One region of the Brachymonas moutaii (nom. illeg.) genome, then DNA from elsewhere that is predicted to be linked to it. Evidence: predicted binding sites of a transcription regulator. Region 1 holds the regulator's gene; each other region holds the start of a gene.
The links. Region 1 encodes sigma-54, which starts transcription at its own class of promoters, with help from an activator protein. Its sites were predicted from a motif close to TGGCANGNAANCTGCTTT; they were not measured.

Region 2: the regulator sigma-54 is predicted to act here: its motif matches at 3,776-3,793, upstream of glnA (type I glutamate--ammonia ligase).
Region 3: the regulator sigma-54 is predicted to act here: its motif matches at 2,705-2,722, upstream of ACP2WS_RS09775 (formate/nitrite transporter family protein).

The regions. Positions count from the first base shown of each region.
Region 1 is NZ_JBNGEN010000007.1:74,784-80,509, forward strand. It holds gene putA (trifunctional transcriptional regulator/proline dehydrogenase/L-glutamate gamma-semialdehyde dehydrogenase) at 1-298, shown strand, start outside; gene ACP2WS_RS08995 (benzoate/H(+) symporter BenE family transporter) at 495-1,703, shown strand; gene lptA (lipopolysaccharide transport periplasmic protein LptA) at 1,789-2,472, shown strand; gene lptB (LPS export ABC transporter ATP-binding protein) at 2,469-3,290, shown strand; gene rpoN (RNA polymerase factor sigma-54) at 3,348-5,063, shown strand; gene ACP2WS_RS09015 (hypothetical protein) at 5,264-5,726, opposite strand, start outside.
Region 2 is NZ_JBNGEN010000001.1:794,586-800,311, forward strand. It holds gene ntrC (nitrogen regulation protein NR(I)) at 1-1,468, shown strand, start outside; gene ACP2WS_RS03630 (hypothetical protein) at 1,565-2,110, opposite strand; gene glnA (type I glutamate--ammonia ligase) at 2,289-3,704, opposite strand; gene ACP2WS_RS03640 (competence/damage-inducible protein A) at 4,037-4,837, opposite strand; gene ACP2WS_RS03645 (EI24 domain-containing protein) at 4,991-5,726, opposite strand, start outside.
Region 3 is NZ_JBNGEN010000008.1:94,373-100,098, reverse strand. It holds gene ACP2WS_RS09780 (bifunctional protein-serine/threonine kinase/phosphatase) at 1-1,630, opposite strand, end outside; gene ACP2WS_RS09775 (formate/nitrite transporter family protein) at 1,745-2,554, opposite strand; gene uvrA (excinuclease ABC subunit UvrA) at 2,814-5,726, opposite strand, start outside.

The sequences.
Region 1 (5,726 bases):
GGCCGGTCTGCCGGTCGAGGTGCAGGAGGCTGCCGTGGTGGCCGGACCGCAGGCCAGCCTCGGCACGCACGCGGAGCCGGTGGCCGCCGTGCTCTTCGAGGGCGATGCCGACGTGCTCCTGCAGGTGCAGCAGGAGGTGGCCGGACGCGCCGGGGCACTGGTGCCGGTGTACGGGCTGTCCTCGGGCGAGGTGGCAGACGGAGCCTCGTGGGACCCCGTGCGCCTCGTCGCCGAGACCAGCCTGAGCATCAACACCGCCGCCGCAGGGGGCAACGCCAGCCTCATGACCATCGGCTGAGCCACTGGCCCTGGACGCCAGCCCGGCTCGCCGCCCCGGGCTGGCGTCTGGTCCCCTGCCGCAGGGGAGCTGGCACTGCACCTCCGGCACTCCCCCGGCCCGGCGCCGCTGCGCAGAACACCGGGCGTGCGGGGTGCCTGAGCGATGTCGACTTTCCTGCCACAATCGGGACTTTGCTTTTTGCAGGACGTCCGTCATGCACTGGACCCAACGTCTGTCGCCACTGCAGTTCGTGCGCGACTTCTCCCTGACGGCGTTTGTCGCAGGTTTCGTGGCCACCCTGGTGGGTTTCACCAGTTCGGTGGCCATCATCTTCCGGGCGGCGCAGGGCTTTGGCGCCACTCCCGCCGAAATCACCTCCTGGATCTGGGCCGTCTGCCTCGGGTGTGCCGTCTGCAGCATCCTGCCCTCGCTGTGGCTGCGCAAGCCGGTCATGATCGCCTGGTCCACCCCGGGGGCCGTGGTGCTCGCCACGGCGGCCGCCTCGGGGCAGTTCACCATGCCGGAAGCGGTGGGGGCCTTCATGGTCAGCTCCGCGCTCATCACCGTCTGCGGGTTCACGGGCTGGTTCGAGCGGGTCATGAACCGCATTCCCCTGTCGGTGGCGGCGGCCCTGCTCGCCGGGGTGCTGGCGCGGTTTTCCATGCAGGCATTCGCGGCAGCGGGGTCGGCCCCGGTGCTCGTCATCGGCATGCTGCTGGCCTACCTGCTCGGCAAGCGCCTGAGCCCGCGCTATGCGGTGGTGTGGACGCTGGCCGTCGGGGTGATGCTCGTCGCGCTCGGCGGGCACCTCTCGCTGCACGACCTGCATGCCGACTGGGCGCATCCGGTCTTCACGGCGCCGGTCTTTTCCATGGCAGCCATCACCAGCCTGGCGCTGCCGCTGTTCGTCGTCACCATGGCATCGCAGAACCTGCCGGGTGTGGCAGCCTTTCGTGCCGCCGGGTACGAGCTGCCCACGTCCGTGCTCGTCACCGTCACCGGCATGGTGGGGCTTGCCCTGGCGCCGCTGGGGTGCTATGCCATCAATTTCAGCGCCATCACCGCCTCCATCTGCATGGGCGATGAAGCCCATCCCGACCCCGATCGCCGCTACGTCGCCGCCGTGGTGTGGGGGCTGTGGATGCTGCTCATCGGCCTCTTCGGCACCGTGGTCACGGGCCTGCTCATGGCCTTTCCGCACGAGTTCATTGCCGCCATTGCAGGGCTTGCGCTGCTCTCGACCATTGCCAGCAGTCTCGTGACTGCGCTCGACGTGGCGCGCCACCGCGATGTGGCCGTCATCACCTTTCTCGTCACCCTCAGCGGGGTGGAGGTGGCTGGCGTGGGTTCGGCCTTCTGGGGCGTGGTGGCCGGGGTGGTGGCGCTCCTGGTGCAGGACTACATGCCCCGCCGACGCATCTGAACGGCTCTTCGGCCCGAGCCGCGCGGGAGGCATCCGGCATCGCTACAATGGACCATACGTCCAACGAGCAAGAATCGTGCCGAACATGAAACCGTTGTCCTCCGCCTTGCCGGCCCTCGCGCTGGCTGTCGCCTGCCTGGGTCTGGTGCAGACCGCCCACGCCGAGCTGGCCGACCGCGCCAAGCCCCTCAACATCGAGGCCGACGCCATGCGCTACGACGATGCGCACAAGATCACCACCTTCACCGGGCGGGTCGTGGCCACCAAGGGCACCATCGTGCTGCGTGCCGACAAGGTCGAGGTGCGCCAGGATCCGCAGGGCAACCAGTTCATGTACGCCGAAGGCAGCGCGGGCCACCAGGCCTTCATGCGCCAGAAGCGCGAGGGACTCAACGAGTACATCGAGGGCGAGGCCAACCGCATCGAGCGGGACGACAGAACCCAGATCGCGCGCCTCACCGGCAACGCCCGCATGCGCCGCCTCGTGGGCACCCAGCTCGCCGACGAAGTCCGTGGCGACACCATCGTCTACAACGACCTCACCGAGGTCTACAACGTGGCCGGCGGCCCCTCCACTGGCGCCGGGGGCGCTGCCGCAGGGGCCGTGCCGGCCGGCCGGGTGCGCGCCGTCATCAACCCCGTGGGGCAGAGCGGCGGCAAATCCGCGCTGCCCATGCCCGCCACCCGGGCCGCCAGCAAGGGGGCGCGCGCCGCGTCGGCTCCCGTCACCACCCTGCGCTCCAGCGCCACCATCGGAGGCCGCCCATGAGCGATGCCGCTCCCGTATCTGCTCCGGCCGCCGACCTCCGCTGCGAGGGCGGCAGCCAGGGCCGTCCGCCTGCCGACGGCAGCGAACTGTGCGTGCGCCACCTCCAGAAGGCCTACGGCCGCCGCCGCGTCGTCAAGGACGTGTCCCTGAGCGTGCGCAAGGGCGAAGTCGTGGGCCTGCTCGGGCCCAACGGAGCCGGCAAGACCACCTCCTTCTACATGATCGTCGGCCTCATCCGGGCCGACGGCGGCGCCATCTCCATCGACGGCCAGCCCGTCGAGGACCTGCCCATCCACCGCCGCTCACGCATGGGCCTGAGCTACCTGCCGCAGGAAGCCTCCATCTTCCGCAAGCTCAACGTCGAGGACAACATCCGCGCCGTGCTGGAGCTCCAGGTCGATGCCCACGGCAAGCCGCTCGACCGCGCCACCATCGACACCCAGCTCGATGCCCTGCTCGCCGACCTGCACATCACCCACCTGCGCGACACCCCCGCGCTCGCACTCTCCGGGGGCGAGCGCCGCCGGGTCGAAATCGCCCGTGCCCTTGCCAGCCAGCCGCGCTTCATCCTGCTCGACGAGCCCTTCGCCGGCATCGACCCCATCGCCGTCATCGAAATCCAGAAGATCATCGCCTTCCTCAAGGCGCGCGGCATCGGCGTGCTCATCACCGACCACAACGTGCGCGAAACCCTGGGCATCTGCGACCACGCCTACATCATCAGCGAAGGGGCCGTGCTCGCCTCGGGCACGCCCGAGCAGATCGTCTCCAACGCCGAAGTGCGCCGTGTCTACCTCGGCGAACACTTCCGCATGTGAGCGGACTCCGTCCATGAGCCGCTTCCCGCTGTACCTTCCGAAGCCGCCCTCCGTGCCATGAAAGCAGGACTGCAGCTGCGCACCGCGCAGAACCTCTCCCTCACGCCGCAACTCCAGCAGTCCATCCGCCTGCTGCAGATCTCCACGCTCGACATGCAGCAGGAGATCGACCAGATGCTGGCCGACAACCCCTTCCTGGAGCAGGACACCAGCGCCGAGGACGCGGCAGCCTCCGAGTCGGAGCCCGACGCTGCTGGCCACGCATCCGGCGATGTCGATGCCACCACCGGCCCCAGCGCAGAGGCAGGCAGTGACGACGGCATGGGCGCCACAGCCGAAGGCGGCTACGACGACCCCGAAGGCGCCGACGCCCCCGACACCAGCGAAGTCCTCTCCAGCGACGCCCCCGACCACACCGACCTCGCCAACGCCCAGACCGACGACTGGAGCGCCGGCTCCACCCGCGACGACAGCCCCGCCACCTCGGGCGACGACGAAGTCCTCTCCAGCAGCAGCGACGGCGACGACGACTGGGACAGTCTGCGCGTGAGCAGCGCCGGCAGCAGCCATGACGACGACGAGGACGAGCCCTCCGCCATCGAGCGCGCCGGCTGCCACGAAAGCCTGCAGGACTGCCTGCACCGACAGGCCCTGGCCCTGCGCCTCGACACCAGCGAACAGGCCGCGCTGTACTTCCTCATCGAATCCCTCGACGACGACGGCTACCTCGAAGACACCCTCGGCGAACTCGCCCAGAGCCTGCAGGAGCGCAACCCCACCGGCGACCCCGAACGCGACGCCGAGGAGCACGCCGAACTCCTCCACCACCTCACCATGGCCCTGCGCCTGCTTCAGTCGCTCGACCCCGTCGGCGTCGGCGCGCGCGACCTGGCCGAATGCCTGCAGCTCCAGCTGCGTGCCCTCGACATCCCCGACGCCGACACCCCCCGCCTGCTCGCGCGCGAAGTCGCCCTCGACGTCTGCCGCCAGCCGCTCGACTACCTCGCCCGGCGCGACGTGCGCGGCCTCGGCAAGCTGCTGCCCTATTCGGCCGCGCACCTGCGCAGCGCCATGCAGCTCATCGCCACCCTCGAACCCAAGCCCGGCCGCGCCTTTGCCCAGACCGAGCGCAACATCGTCATCCCCGACGTGCTCGTGCGCGCCAACCAGGGCCGCGACGCCGCCAGCCGCCCCTGGAGCGTGCAGCTCAACCCCGCCGTCATGCCCCGCGTGCGCGTGCAGGAGATGTACGCCAGCGCCCTGCGCCACCACAAGGGCGAAGGCATCCAGGCCCTGCAGCAGCGCCTGCAGGAAGCCCGCTGGATGGTCAAGAGCATCCAGCAGCGCTTCGACACCATCCTGCGCGTGAGCACCGCCATCGTCGAGCGCCAGCACCGCTTCTTCGAGCAGGGCGTGCTGGCCATGGAACCCCTCGTCCTGCGCGAAATCGCCGACGAACTCGGCCTGCACGAATCCACCGTCAGCCGCGTCACCAGCGCCAAATACATGAGCACCCCCTGGGGCACCTTCGAGCTCAAGTACTTTTTCGCCTCGGGCCTCGCCAGCGAAGACGGCAGCACCACCAGCAGCACCGCCGTGCGCGCCATGATCGGGAAACTCATCGCCGACGAACCCCCCGCCAAGCCCCTCAGCGACAACCGCCTCTGCGAACTCCTCCAGGAACGCGGCGTCCAGTGCGCCCGCCGCACCGTAGCCAAATACCGCGAAGCCCTGCGCATCCCCCCAGCCCATCTGCGCAAGGTGCTGGGGTAGGGGAACGTTTCAAGCAACTCCGCCAACTGGCAACTCGCTACGACAAATTCGCCACACGCTTCAATGCCTTTCTGCAACTCGCATGCGCATTCATCTGGCTAATGTGAACACGCCCTAGTCGCCCGCCGCTGGCACGGCGATGGAGATGGCGACGTGCGCGGCTACGTGTCGAACACGCGCCAGACCTCGCATGCTGCGCTTCACCTTGGGCTCGCCTTGTCAAGATAGTTGACCAGGCTTTGCGACATGACAAGGGCGTGGGCCATCAGCGCATTTACCAGATTCTCGTGCCTGTTGATGTCCATGGAGAGCCCGCCAGCTTGGAAGATTGGCTGTTCGACCAAAACGATCACGCCGGCCACGTCGCCGCCACCGACATAGCTGGCGATCTGGGCCCTGGCCGCGGGCTCCCGGGCCTTATCGCCCGCCAAATTGGCCCACTTGAGAACGTCCTCGATCATCGTTTCTGAATTGTCAGTCTTTCCGTTCTTGTGAACGATGACGTGCCGAAACTTCTCAGCCATGCGGGTGTGAAGCCGGAGATTGATGCTGATCTGGTTTTCGACTTCAACCTTCGCGAGCTCAGGTAGCTTTTTCCGAAGCATGTCGATGATCAGAGGCACTTTCTTTTTGAGCTCGGACGGGGGCATCACCGCGTCAGCA
Region 2 (5,726 bases), on a different contig from region 1:
CATGCCGGATCCGGAGGGCCTCTCGGGACTGGACCTGCTCAACCGCGTGCAGGAGCGCCTGCCCGCACTGCCCGTCATCGTGATGACGGCGTTTTCCGACCTTGACAGCGCCGTATCGGCCTTTCAGGGCGGTGCCTTCGAATACCTGCCCAAACCCTTCGATGTGCCCAAGGCCGTCGAGCTCATTCGCCGTGCCGCCCAGGAAAGCCAGCGCGAGGAATTCACCGAAGAGGCCGACGAAAACGTCATGCCCCAGGAAATCCTGGGACAGGCCCCTGCCATGCAGGATGTGTTCCGCGCCATCGGCCGCCTCAGCCAGAGCCATGTGACGGTGCTGGTCACCGGTGCGAGCGGCACGGGCAAGGAGCTGGTGGCCCGTGCCCTGCACCGCCATTCCCCCCGCGCCAAGGGCCCCTTCGTCGCCATCAACACGGCCGCCATTCCCAAGGACCTGCTCGAAAGCGAACTTTTCGGCCACGAGCGAGGCTCTTTCACTGGCGCACAGGCCCAGCGCCGTGGACGCTTCGAACAGGCCGAAGGCGGCACCCTCTTCCTCGACGAAATCGGCGACATGCCCTTCGAGCTGCAGACACGCCTGCTGCGTGTGCTCAGCGATGGGCACTTCTACCGTGTCGGTGGCCACAGCGCCATCAAGGCCAACGTCCGCATCATCGCCGCCACGCACCAGAATCTGGAAGACCGCGTGCGCCTGGGCGAATTCCGCGAGGATCTCTTCCACCGCCTCAACGTGATCCGTCTGCGTTTGCCGGCCCTGCATGAACGCCGGGAAGATGTCCCCATTTTGGTGCGTCATTTTCTCCAAACCAGTGCCCAGCAGCTGGGCGTCGAACCCAAGCGGCTCAGCGACGAGGCCATGCAGCGCCTCTCCGCCTTCAGCTTTCCGGGCAATGTGCGCCAGCTCGAAAACATCTGCCACTGGCTGACCGTCATGTCCCCGTCGCAGATCGTCGAGGTCAAGGATCTCCCTCCCGAAGTCCTTACCGAATCGGCCACTGCAGGCGCCCCGGCCCCCTCGGCAGCCTCCGATGCCGCACTGTCCTTCAACACGGCCCCTGCTGCCCTGCGCTCTTCGCTGCCCCCCGAAGGCACGGACACAACTGCATCAGGCAGTCCGTCGGTCTCAGGCGGTACGGTGATCCCCGTCTCCGCTCCGGTGGCCGAGCCCATGTCGCTGCCACAAGGCTGGCCCACCACCGATGGACATGCCCTGATGGACCTCACCCAAACCCTGGCGACAGACTGGAAGCAGGGCCTGGCCCATGCAGCCCAGCTGCTGCTCGAGCAGGGACGAAACGACATCTGGGAAGCGCTCATCGGCGAATGCGAACGCACCCTCATCCGCACGGCCCTGCATTCGACGCACCAGCGCCGCATCGAGGCTGCTCACCGGCTGGGCATCGGGCGCAACACCATCACGCGCAAGATTCAGGAACTCGGGCTGGAATAACAAAAACCGCGCAGCAGGTCAAAAGCCTGCAGCGCGGTTGCGTCCTGCAAAGGGAGCATGGCAGGAAGGCGAAGTCTCTCCCTGCATCACGCAGTCTTACCCGCCCGCACGTCCCAGTTCGCGGCGCAGCCCTGCCAGATCGCTCTCGGCACGCTGGATGCTGGCACGCAGGCCCGCCACACGTTCCAGGTACTTCTGGTAGTTGTGCGTTTCAGAGCCCATGCGCTCAGGCTCGCCGTTGTTGTATTCCCGGCGCAGATCGGCCAGCTTCTGGGTCGTGCGCTGCCACTCGGCCTGCAGAATGGCGCGAGCCCCTGCCTCGCGGGTACGCTGGGTCGTATCCTCGATGCGCCGTGGCGTGGGGGTGTTGCTCAGAGGAGCAGGACGGCTCTGCGCACGCATGCGCGGACTCGCCACTGCAGGCACCACGGATGCACTGCCCCCCGTCACCCCATGAATCGTTCCACCCCGCACCACGGTCACATTGCCGCCACGCAGGGCTACACATCCCCCCTGACGGATGCGCTCGGCACTGTTGGTGTATTCGTTGCCACACCGATAGATACGGCTCTGTGCCTGGGCAGGCAGCACGGCTCCCACGCCCAGCACTCCCAACGACAAGAGCAATCCCAGTTTCTTCATGCTTGACTCTCTCGACTTCCGTCAATGACCAGATGGACAACGCACACCACCCATCGACTGACCAGTGGTGACATGAGTATCTGACAGTTACAAAGAAAAACCAAGAGACACTGTCCAGGTTTTACATTTCGGGCAACAAAAAAGCGGCTTGCGCCGCTTTTTTGCGAATACCACCGGCTTACAGCGAGTAGTACATTTCGAACTCAACCGGGTGCGGCTGAATGCGCAGCTTGTTCACTTCGCTCATCTTGAGCTCAATGTAGGCGTCGAGCATGCTGTCGGTGAAGACACCGCCCTTGGTCAGGAACGCACGGTCCTTGTCCAGCTCTTCGAGGGCCTGATCCAGGCTGTGGCAGACGGTCGGCACCAGCTTGTCCTCTTCGGGCGGCAGATGGTACAGATCCTTGGTGGCAGCCTCTCCGGGGTGGATCTTGTTTTCCACGCCATCCAGACCGGCCATCAGCAGGGCAGCAAAGCCCAGGTAGGGGTTCATCATCGGGTCGGGGAAACGGGCCTCGACGCGACGTGCCTTGTCGCTCATCACGTGCGGAATGCGGATGGAGGCAGAGCGGTTGCGGCTGGAGTAAGCCAGCTTCACGGGAGCCTCGAAGTGCGGCACCAGACGCTTGTAGCTGTTGGTGGAGGGGTTGGTGATGGCGTTCAGGGCGCGTGCGTGCTTGATGATGCCGCCGATGTAGTAGATGGCGAAATCGGACAGGCCTGCATAGCCGTTGCCTGCGAACAGGTTCTTGCCATCCTTCCAGACGGACTGGTGCACGTGCATGCCGCTGCCGTTGTCACCTGCATAGGGCTTGGGCATGAAGGTTGCGGTCTTGCCATAGGCGTTGGCCACGTTCCACACCACATACTTCTGGAGCTGGGTCCAGTCGGCGCGCTGCACCAGCGTGCTGAACTTGGTACCGATCTCGTTCTGGCCTGCGCCCGCCACTTCGTGGTGGAACACTTCGACCGGAATGCCCAGGGATTCGAGGATCATGACCATCTCGGCGCGCATGTCCTGCGTGCTGTCGACGGGGGGAACGGGGAAGTAGCCGCCCTTGATGGTGGGACGGTGGCCCTTGTTGCCGCCGTCGAAGTCGCGGCCGCTGTTCCAGGGAGCCTCGTACTCATCGATTTCGTACATGGTGCGGCCCATTTCGGTACTGAAGCGCACGCCATCGAAGATGAAGAATTCGGGTTCAGGTCCGAAGTAGGCGGCATCGCCCAGGCCGGAAGCCTTGAGGTACGCTTCAGCGCGCTTGGCGATGGAGCGGGGATCGCGGTCATAGGCCTTGCCGTCGCCCGGTTCGAGCACGTCACAGGTCAGCACCAGCGTCGTTTCCTCGAAGAAGGGGTCGACCACCGCAGTTTCTGCATCGGGCATGAGCAGCATGTCGGATGCTTCGATGCCCTTCCAGCCTGCGACGGAGGAACCGTCGAACGCGTGGCCTTCGGAGAACTTGCCCTCGTCAAAGGCGGAGATGGGCACGGTCACGTGCTGCTCCTTGCCACGGGTGTCGGTGAAGCGGAAGTCGACAAACTTGACCTCGTTCTCCTTCACCATGCTCATCACTTCAGCGACGGTTTTTGCCATCTGGAATCTCCTCAAGAGGGTTACACAATTATTCAGAAAACCAACTTCATGGCGGCCTGCGGCGCAACGGGCATGCACAAAACGTGCCAACGTACCATGAGACAGGAATGTACACAGGATGCTCCGTGCACTCCGATACCCCGCCGGGGACTCGAAGGGGAACCGCCTTTACGGTCATTTCGTCCACCTGCTATTGTGCCTTGTGTTGCGGTTTTTTCCTGCCTCCGGGTTGACCGGCCGCAAAAAAACGGAAGGGTTCGCCCGCGTGATTCCCTCTGAAGACGGCAACCGAAAGGCACCACAAAAAGGCATTTGCACCAAACAGGTGCAAATCATCGGCGCAATTCGGGGCCCAGATCACATCCCATGGCGCCAAGGCTGCGCACCATGTCCTCAAAGGCCGCATCCACCGCCTGCTGATCCCCTCCCTTGACCCCCAGATCGATGTGCGGGCCATATACGGGGTGATCCACGCTCGGCAGGCTGAAGACCTTGATGCCGGGATAGGTGGCCTCCAGCCGCTCCATCAGGGGAGTCAGGGCCGCCTCGTAGGCCTTGCGCACGATGATGGAACGCTCCACCCAATGGCGCCTTTCGAACCAGTGTGCATAGAACGTGTCGAGCACCCATTCCATCATGGGCCACGCCATGACCGGGAAACCCGGCATGAAGTGCACATGTCCGACCGAAAACCCGGCAATGCGGTTGTAAGGATTGGGAATGATGCTGGCCCCCTCTGGGAACATGGCCATCTGGAGACGCTGGAGATTGTCGGCACGCTCTTCGTCGAAAGGTTCGCCCTTTTCGCTGGCCACGTCGCGCATGCGCGCCAGTATCTGCGCCCGGGCAGCCGGGTGCATGGCGAGCGGAACGCCCAGTGCTTCTGCCGCAGCCTGCCGCGTGTGGTCATCCGGGGTGGCGCCAATGCCGCCACAGCTGAACACCACATCGCCACTGGCAAATGACCGCCGCAGCTGATCGGCGATGCGTGCACGGTCGTCCCCGATCATGTGCACATAGGACAGTGCCAGACCCCGCGCGCCCAGCAGCTCGATGGCCTTGGGCACATGCTTGTCGGCACGCCGGCCCGACAGCAGCTCGTCCCCCAGGACCAGCAGCCCGAAAGTGGGCATCGAGGCGTGGGGAGCAGGCGGAACCACTCCCTCTGGCAAGGAGCCAGTCTGAAGGGATTCAGTCGATATTGCGGATGCAGGTGAATTCATGTTTTCTCCCGATGAAAGTTCCCGTTTGGCCGAGGGCGGCAGGCGTTCCACAGCCCTGCCAGGTCAAAGACGCGACACGAGGCCCCTGCCTTGCTGGGGCCCACCCTCGTCCATGGTACGCGCCGAGACATCGATGACGTCCATTGCGGCGGTTCTGGCTGCCTGCTCGGCATCGGCAGCAAGACGCATCTGCTGCAGCACTGCCAGGCAGTAATGGGCAAACCACAGGGAGGAAAAGGCAAAGACCAGCGCATAGATCCACACGGCCACCGGCACCAGCAACACAAAGGCCACGGCAAAGAATGCCACCGAACTCCACACGACCCCGGGCGCTGCCCCCAGCAGTCCGACGATGATGCCCATGACCAGCAATTCCACGTGATGGCTGCGCATGAGGGCCCGCCTCTCCTCGCGGGAAGCAAAATCTGCCAGGGTGTCGTAGGCCATGACGCGATAGGTGAGCCAGCCCCAGATGAGCGGCGGCACGATCAGCACCAGGGGGGGCACGAACCACAGGGGAATGCTCAGTCCCAACGCCACCAGCGCCAGCGCGGTATGCCCCAGAGACCATCCGACACTGCCGAAGAAGGAGCCTCCGTGGCGCTGCTCCAGAAGCGGAAAACGCCGCTCGGCCACCATGCGCGTCAGAGGGGGAGTCATGAAAAAGGCAATGGCCAGCAGGGAGACCAGCACCAGCAGCGGAGTGATGGCGAAGATCACCGTCAGCACCGGCACCACCGCCTTGAGCTGCGGCATGTGCAGCCACTCCACCGCACGGTCGATCACCGTCTGCAGCGCC
Region 3 (5,726 bases), on a different contig from region 1:
GGTGCCGCAGGTCGTGCAGGAATTCGGCCACGTCGGCCTGGCGGCGGTGGGGGTCGATGTCGAGTGCCTTGCGCAGCGCGTCGTCCACCCAGCCGGGGATGGCGGCGTGGGCAGGGGCGGCACCGTCGCGGCAGAGGGAGCGGTAGCCCTGTCCGATGCGGCGCTGGTCGGCCCGGGTGCGTGCCTGTGCCAGCCGCGCGCCATAGGGCAGTGCGCCGCAGAGCATCTGGTAGGCGATGACGGCGAGCGAGAACAGGTCCGAGGCGGGCGAGGGGGGCAGTCCGGCCACGTATTCGGGGGCCATGTACTGCAGGGTGCCGGGGGGTGTATCGTCGTCCGGGCGGGGGTCGAGGCCGGCCACGCGGACGGCGCCGAAGTCCACCAGCCGCACGGTGCCGGTGGTGTCGATCATGATGTTCTCGGGCCGCAGGTCCTGGTGCAGGATTTCGAGGCGGTGCAGGGCGCGCAGGCCCTGCCCGATCTGTTCGACGATGCGGCGCACGGTGTCCAGATCGGGGTGGGGGTGGTCGGTCATCCACTGAGTCAGGGTCTGGCCCTCGACGAATTCGAGCGCGGTGTATAGCGCGGTGCGCCGGCGCTCGGGAAAGGCGGCCCCGACCACATGGGGGTCGTGGATGCGGCGGGCCACCCATTCCTCCAGCTGCAGCCGTTCCAGAAAGGCGGCGTTCTCGCGCATCTCCACCGAGGGGGCCTTGATCGCCACGCGGCAGCCGGTGGCTTCGTCCTCCGCCAGAAACAGATGGCTGCGGCTGGTCACGTGCAGCGGGCGCACCAGCCGATAGCCGTCCAGGCGCAGGCCGGATTTGAGCTCCGGAACGGGCAGGGTCAGGCGCTGCTGCTGCCGGTCGGGGGCATCGGGGGCGGGCAGGGTATCCACCCGCACGAGCTGCAGGCTCAGGTTGTCGGTGCTGCCAGCGTCCAGTGCCTGCTGCACGAGGCGCTGGGCGGCTTCCTGCAGATCACCGGCACAGGCGGCCAGCGTCTGCCGGATGTCGGCTTCGCTCAGGTGGGCATAGGCACCGTCGGTGGCCAGCAGGTAGATGTCGCCCGCCGCCAGGGGCAGGGCCAGGTAGTCGATGCGCACCTGCGAGTCGGCCCCGAGAGCGCGGCCCAGGTAGCTTTCTTCGGCCGATACGGTGACGCGATGGTCCTGCGTGAGCTGCTCCAGGCCGTCGGCGCTCAGGCGGTAGATGCGGCTGTCGCCCACATGGAAGAGGTGGGCCGTGGCCGAGCGCAGCACCAGGGCGCTGAAGGTGCAGACATGGCCCTTGTCGCGTTCGTAGCGGAATTCCCCGGCGCGGCTCTGCGCATGGAGCCATGCGTTCAGGGCCACCAGCACCCGTTCGGCCGAGGTCTGGACGCTCCAGGTGTCGGGGGTGCTGTAGTAGTCGGCCAGAAATCCCGTGACGGCGGTCTCGCTGGCCAGGTGACTCACAGGGCTGCTGCTGATGCCGTCGGCCACCGCGCAGACCACGCCCTTGCGCTCCAGCAGGGCGCCCTGCGCGATGCGGGCGCCCACGCTGTCCTGGTTGAGCGGCTTGCGGCCTGCCTCGGTGCACTGGCCCACCGAGATGCGCAGCAGCGCGGGAGAGGCGGTGGCGGCAGTCATGTGTGAGGGCCTGTGGGAGCGGCCGCGCGGCAGCGAGGGGCTGGTTCGGTGCCCTGCCGCGCGGTCGGCATCCGTGGATCAGTCAGAGTCAGTCAGGCAGACGGCGGAGGCGGTTCAGGCCACGCGCTTGGGGGCCGTGCGCACATGGGTGGAGTACAGCGTCAGCCCCACAAAGGTGATGCCGCCCACCAGATTGCCCAGCGCGGTGGGGATTTCGTTCCAGATCATGTAGTCGGCCACCGAGAACTTGCCGCCCATCATCAGGCCGGACGGGAACAGGAACATGTTCACCACCGAGTGCTCGAAGCCCATGTAGAAGAACACCATGATCGGCATCCACATGGCGATGACCTTGCCCGACACATGGGTCGAGAGCATGGCGCCCACCACGCCGGTGGAGACCATCCAGTTGCACAGCACGGCGCGCAGGAACAGCGTCAGCATGCCGGCTGCGCCGTGGGCGGCGTAGCCCAGCGTGCGGCCTTCGCCGATGCCGCCGATCTTCTGGCCCACGATGGACGGGGGCGTGGTGAAGCCGTAGGTGAAGATGATGGCCATGATCAGCGCCACGAGCAGGGCGCCCGCGAAGTTGCCCACGAACACCAGCCCCCAGTTGCGCAGCACGCCGCCGAGCGTCACGCCGGGGCGGCGGTCGAGCAGCGCGAGCGGCGCCAGGGTGAACACGCCCGTGAGCAGGTCGAAGCCGAGCAGGTACAGGATGCAGAAGCCCACCGGGAACAGCACCGCGCCCAGCAGGGGTTGGCCGGTCTGGACGTTGATGGTCACGGCAAAGCAGGCGGCCAGGGCCAGGATGGCACCGGCCATGAAGGCACGGATCAGCGTGTCGCGCGTGGACATGAAGATCTTGGATTCGCCCGCGTCCACCATCTTGGTGACGAATTCGGTGGGTGACAGATACGACATCTTGGGGTTCTCCTCTGGATCGGAATGGGGCATCGCGCCGGATTCGATGCACCGGCGGTGCCCGCATGGGGGCGAATCCGGTGCGCCATGGCGGAAAAACAGGGCGTTTTTCCGCCCTGAGCCCACCGATGGGCCCAGGGTGAGGCCATACATGCAGATTGCATGCCAGTTTCGAGGGGAAACCCGCAGAGGCGCTGCGGGGGAGCGTTCAGGGTGAGCGTGGTGGCGAACGCGGGGCAAGCGCAAGCGCAAGCGCCGTTCAGGCGCGGGAGCGCAGCAGCCGCCCCAGATAGCGGCCGGTGTGGCTCTCGGGCACTGCGGCGACCTGCTCGGGCGTGCCCTGCGCCACCACGGTGCCGCCACCTGCCCCGCCTTCGGGGCCCATGTCGATGATCCAGTCGGCGGTCTTGATGACGTCGAGGTTGTGCTCGATGATCACGATGGTGTTGCCTGCATCGCGCAGCTGGTGCAGCACCCTGAGCAGCAGCGCAATGTCGGCGAAGTGCAGGCCCGTGGTGGGCTCGTCGAGGATGTAGAGCGTGTGGCCGGTGTCGCGGCGCGAGAGCTCGAAGGCGAGCTTGACGCGCTGGGCCTCGCCGCCCGAGAGGGTGGTGGCACTCTGCCCGAGCCGGATGTAGGACAGGCCCACGTCCAGCAGCGTCTGCAGCTTGCGCGCGATGGTGGGCACCGCGCCCAGGAAGGCATAGGCCTCCTCCACCGTCATGTCCAGAATGTCGGCGATGTTGCGGCCCTTGTACTGCACCTCCAGCGTCTCGCGGTTGTAGCGCTTGCCGTGGCAGACGTCGCAGGGCACGTACACGTCGGGCAGAAAGTGCATTTCCACCTTCACCATGCCGTCGCCCTGGCAGGCCTCGCAGCGGCCCCCGGCCACGTTGAACGAGAAGCGCCCCGGCCCGTAGCCGCGCTCGCGCGCCATGGGCACCTCGGCCATGAGCTCGCGGATGGCGGTGAACAGGCCGGTGTAGGTGGCCGGGTTGCTGCGCGGGGTGCGCCCGATGGGGCTCTGGTCGACGTTGATGACCTTGTCGAACTGCTCCAGCCCCTCGATGGCCTCGTGCGGGGCGGGCTCGGTGTGCGCGCGGTGGATGGTCTGGGCCGCTGCGGCATAGAGGGTGTCGTTGACCAGGGTGGACTTGCCCGAGCCGGACACGCCGGTCACGCAGGTCATGAGGCCGACCGGAATGTCCACCGTGACCTCGTGCAGGTTGTGTCCGTGCGCGCCGACGATGGTGATTTTCTGCAGGCCGGCATGGGGGCCCGCAGCGGGGGTGTTTGCGGTCTCGGCGGCACTGTCTATGTCCCTGTCGCTGCCGCCGGCAGGCCGGGCAGAGGCAAAGCGGGGCGTCTTCCGGGCCGGCACGGGCGCGCTGGCGGCCCGCTCCGGCAGCCAGGCCACCCGGTGCGCGGGCACTTCGATGCGCAGGGTGCCCGCCAGATAGCGGCCGGTGAGCGAGTCGGGCGAGGCGAGCAGGTCGTCCACGGTGCCCTGTGCCATCACGCGGCCGCCGTGCACGCCCGCCCCGGGGCCCATGTCCACCACCCAGTCGGCGGCGCGAATCATGTCCTCGTCGTGCTCCACCACGAGCACGCTGTTGCCCAGATCGCGCAGATGCTGCAGCGTGGCGATGAGGCGGTCGTTGTCGCGCTGGTGCAGGCCGATGCTGGGCTCGTCGAGCACATACATGACGCCCGTGAGCCCCGAGCCGATCTGCGAGGCGAGCCGGATGCGCTGGGCCTCGCCGCCCGAGAGCGTCTCCGCACTGCGGTCGAGGCTCAGGTAGTTGAGCCCCACGTCGTTGAGAAAGCCGAGCCGGTTGGCGATCTCGCGCACCACCTTGGCAGCGATCTCGGCCTTGGCGCCCTGCCACTGCAGGGTGCGGAAGTAGGCGAGCGCATCGCCCAGCGTGGCCCGGCTGATTTCGTAAATCGCGCGGCGCTGTTCGCCCTCGCCCACATACACGTGGCGCGCCTCGCGGCGCAGGCGCGTGCCGTGGCAGGCGGGACAGGGCTGGATCTGCCGGTAGCGGGCCAGATCTTCGCGCACCACGGCCGAATCGGTTTCGCGGAAGCGCCGCTCCATGTTCGGGATCACCCCCTCGAAGGGATGCTCCTTCACCACCTCGCGGGCCTTGCCGCCCCGGCCCTCGGCCTGGTAGGTGAAGGCGATGGCCTCCTCGCCAGAGCCGTAGAGCACCACCTGCCGAACCCGTTCCGGCAGCGACTCGAAGGGCGCCTCCACATCGGCGCCGTAGTGCCGGCACACGCTGTCGAGCAGCGGGAAGTAATGCGGATTGCGCCGGTCCCAGCCCCGGATGGCCCCGCTGGCCAGGCTCAGGCTCGGAAAGGCCACCACGCGCTCGGGGTCGAACACCTCCACCGAGCCGATGCCGTCGCAGGCCGGACAGGCCCCCACGGGCGAGTTGAACGAGAACAGGCGCGGTTCGAGCTCCGAGAGGCTGTAGTTGCACACCGGACAGGCATAGCGCGCGTGGTAGGCGTGCTCGCGGCCGCTGTCCATTTCCATGGCGATGGCGCGGCCATCCGCCAGGCGCAGCGCAGCCTCGAAGCTCTCGGCCAGCCGCTGGCGGGCGTCGGCCCGTACCTTGAGCCGGTCCACCACCACGTCGATGTCGTGCTTCTCGGTCTTGACCAGTGCGGGAATGCGCTCGCTGTCCACGATCTCGCCGTCGACGCGAAAGCGCACATAGCCCTGCGCCTGCATCTGCTCGAACAGATCGGCGAATTCGCCCTTGCGCTCGCGCGCCACCGGCGCGAGCACCATCACGCGCATGTCCTCGGGCAGGCCGAGCACGGCATCGACCATCTGGCTCACCGTCTGCGCCTGCAGCGGCAGGTGGTGATCCGGGCAGTAGGGCGTGCCCGCACGGGCAAACAGCAGCCGCAGGTAGTCATGGATCTCGGTGACCGTGCCCACGGTCGAGCGCGGGTTGTGGCTGGTCGCCTTCTGCTCGATGGAAATTGCGGGCGACAGCCCCTCGATCAGGTCCACGTCGGGCTTGTCCATGAGCTGCAGGAACTGCCGCGCATAGGTCGACAGGCTCTCCACATAGCGCCGCTGCCCTTCGGCATAGAGCGTGTCGAAGGCCAGGCTCGACTTGCCAGAGCCCGACAGCCCTGTGATCACCACCAG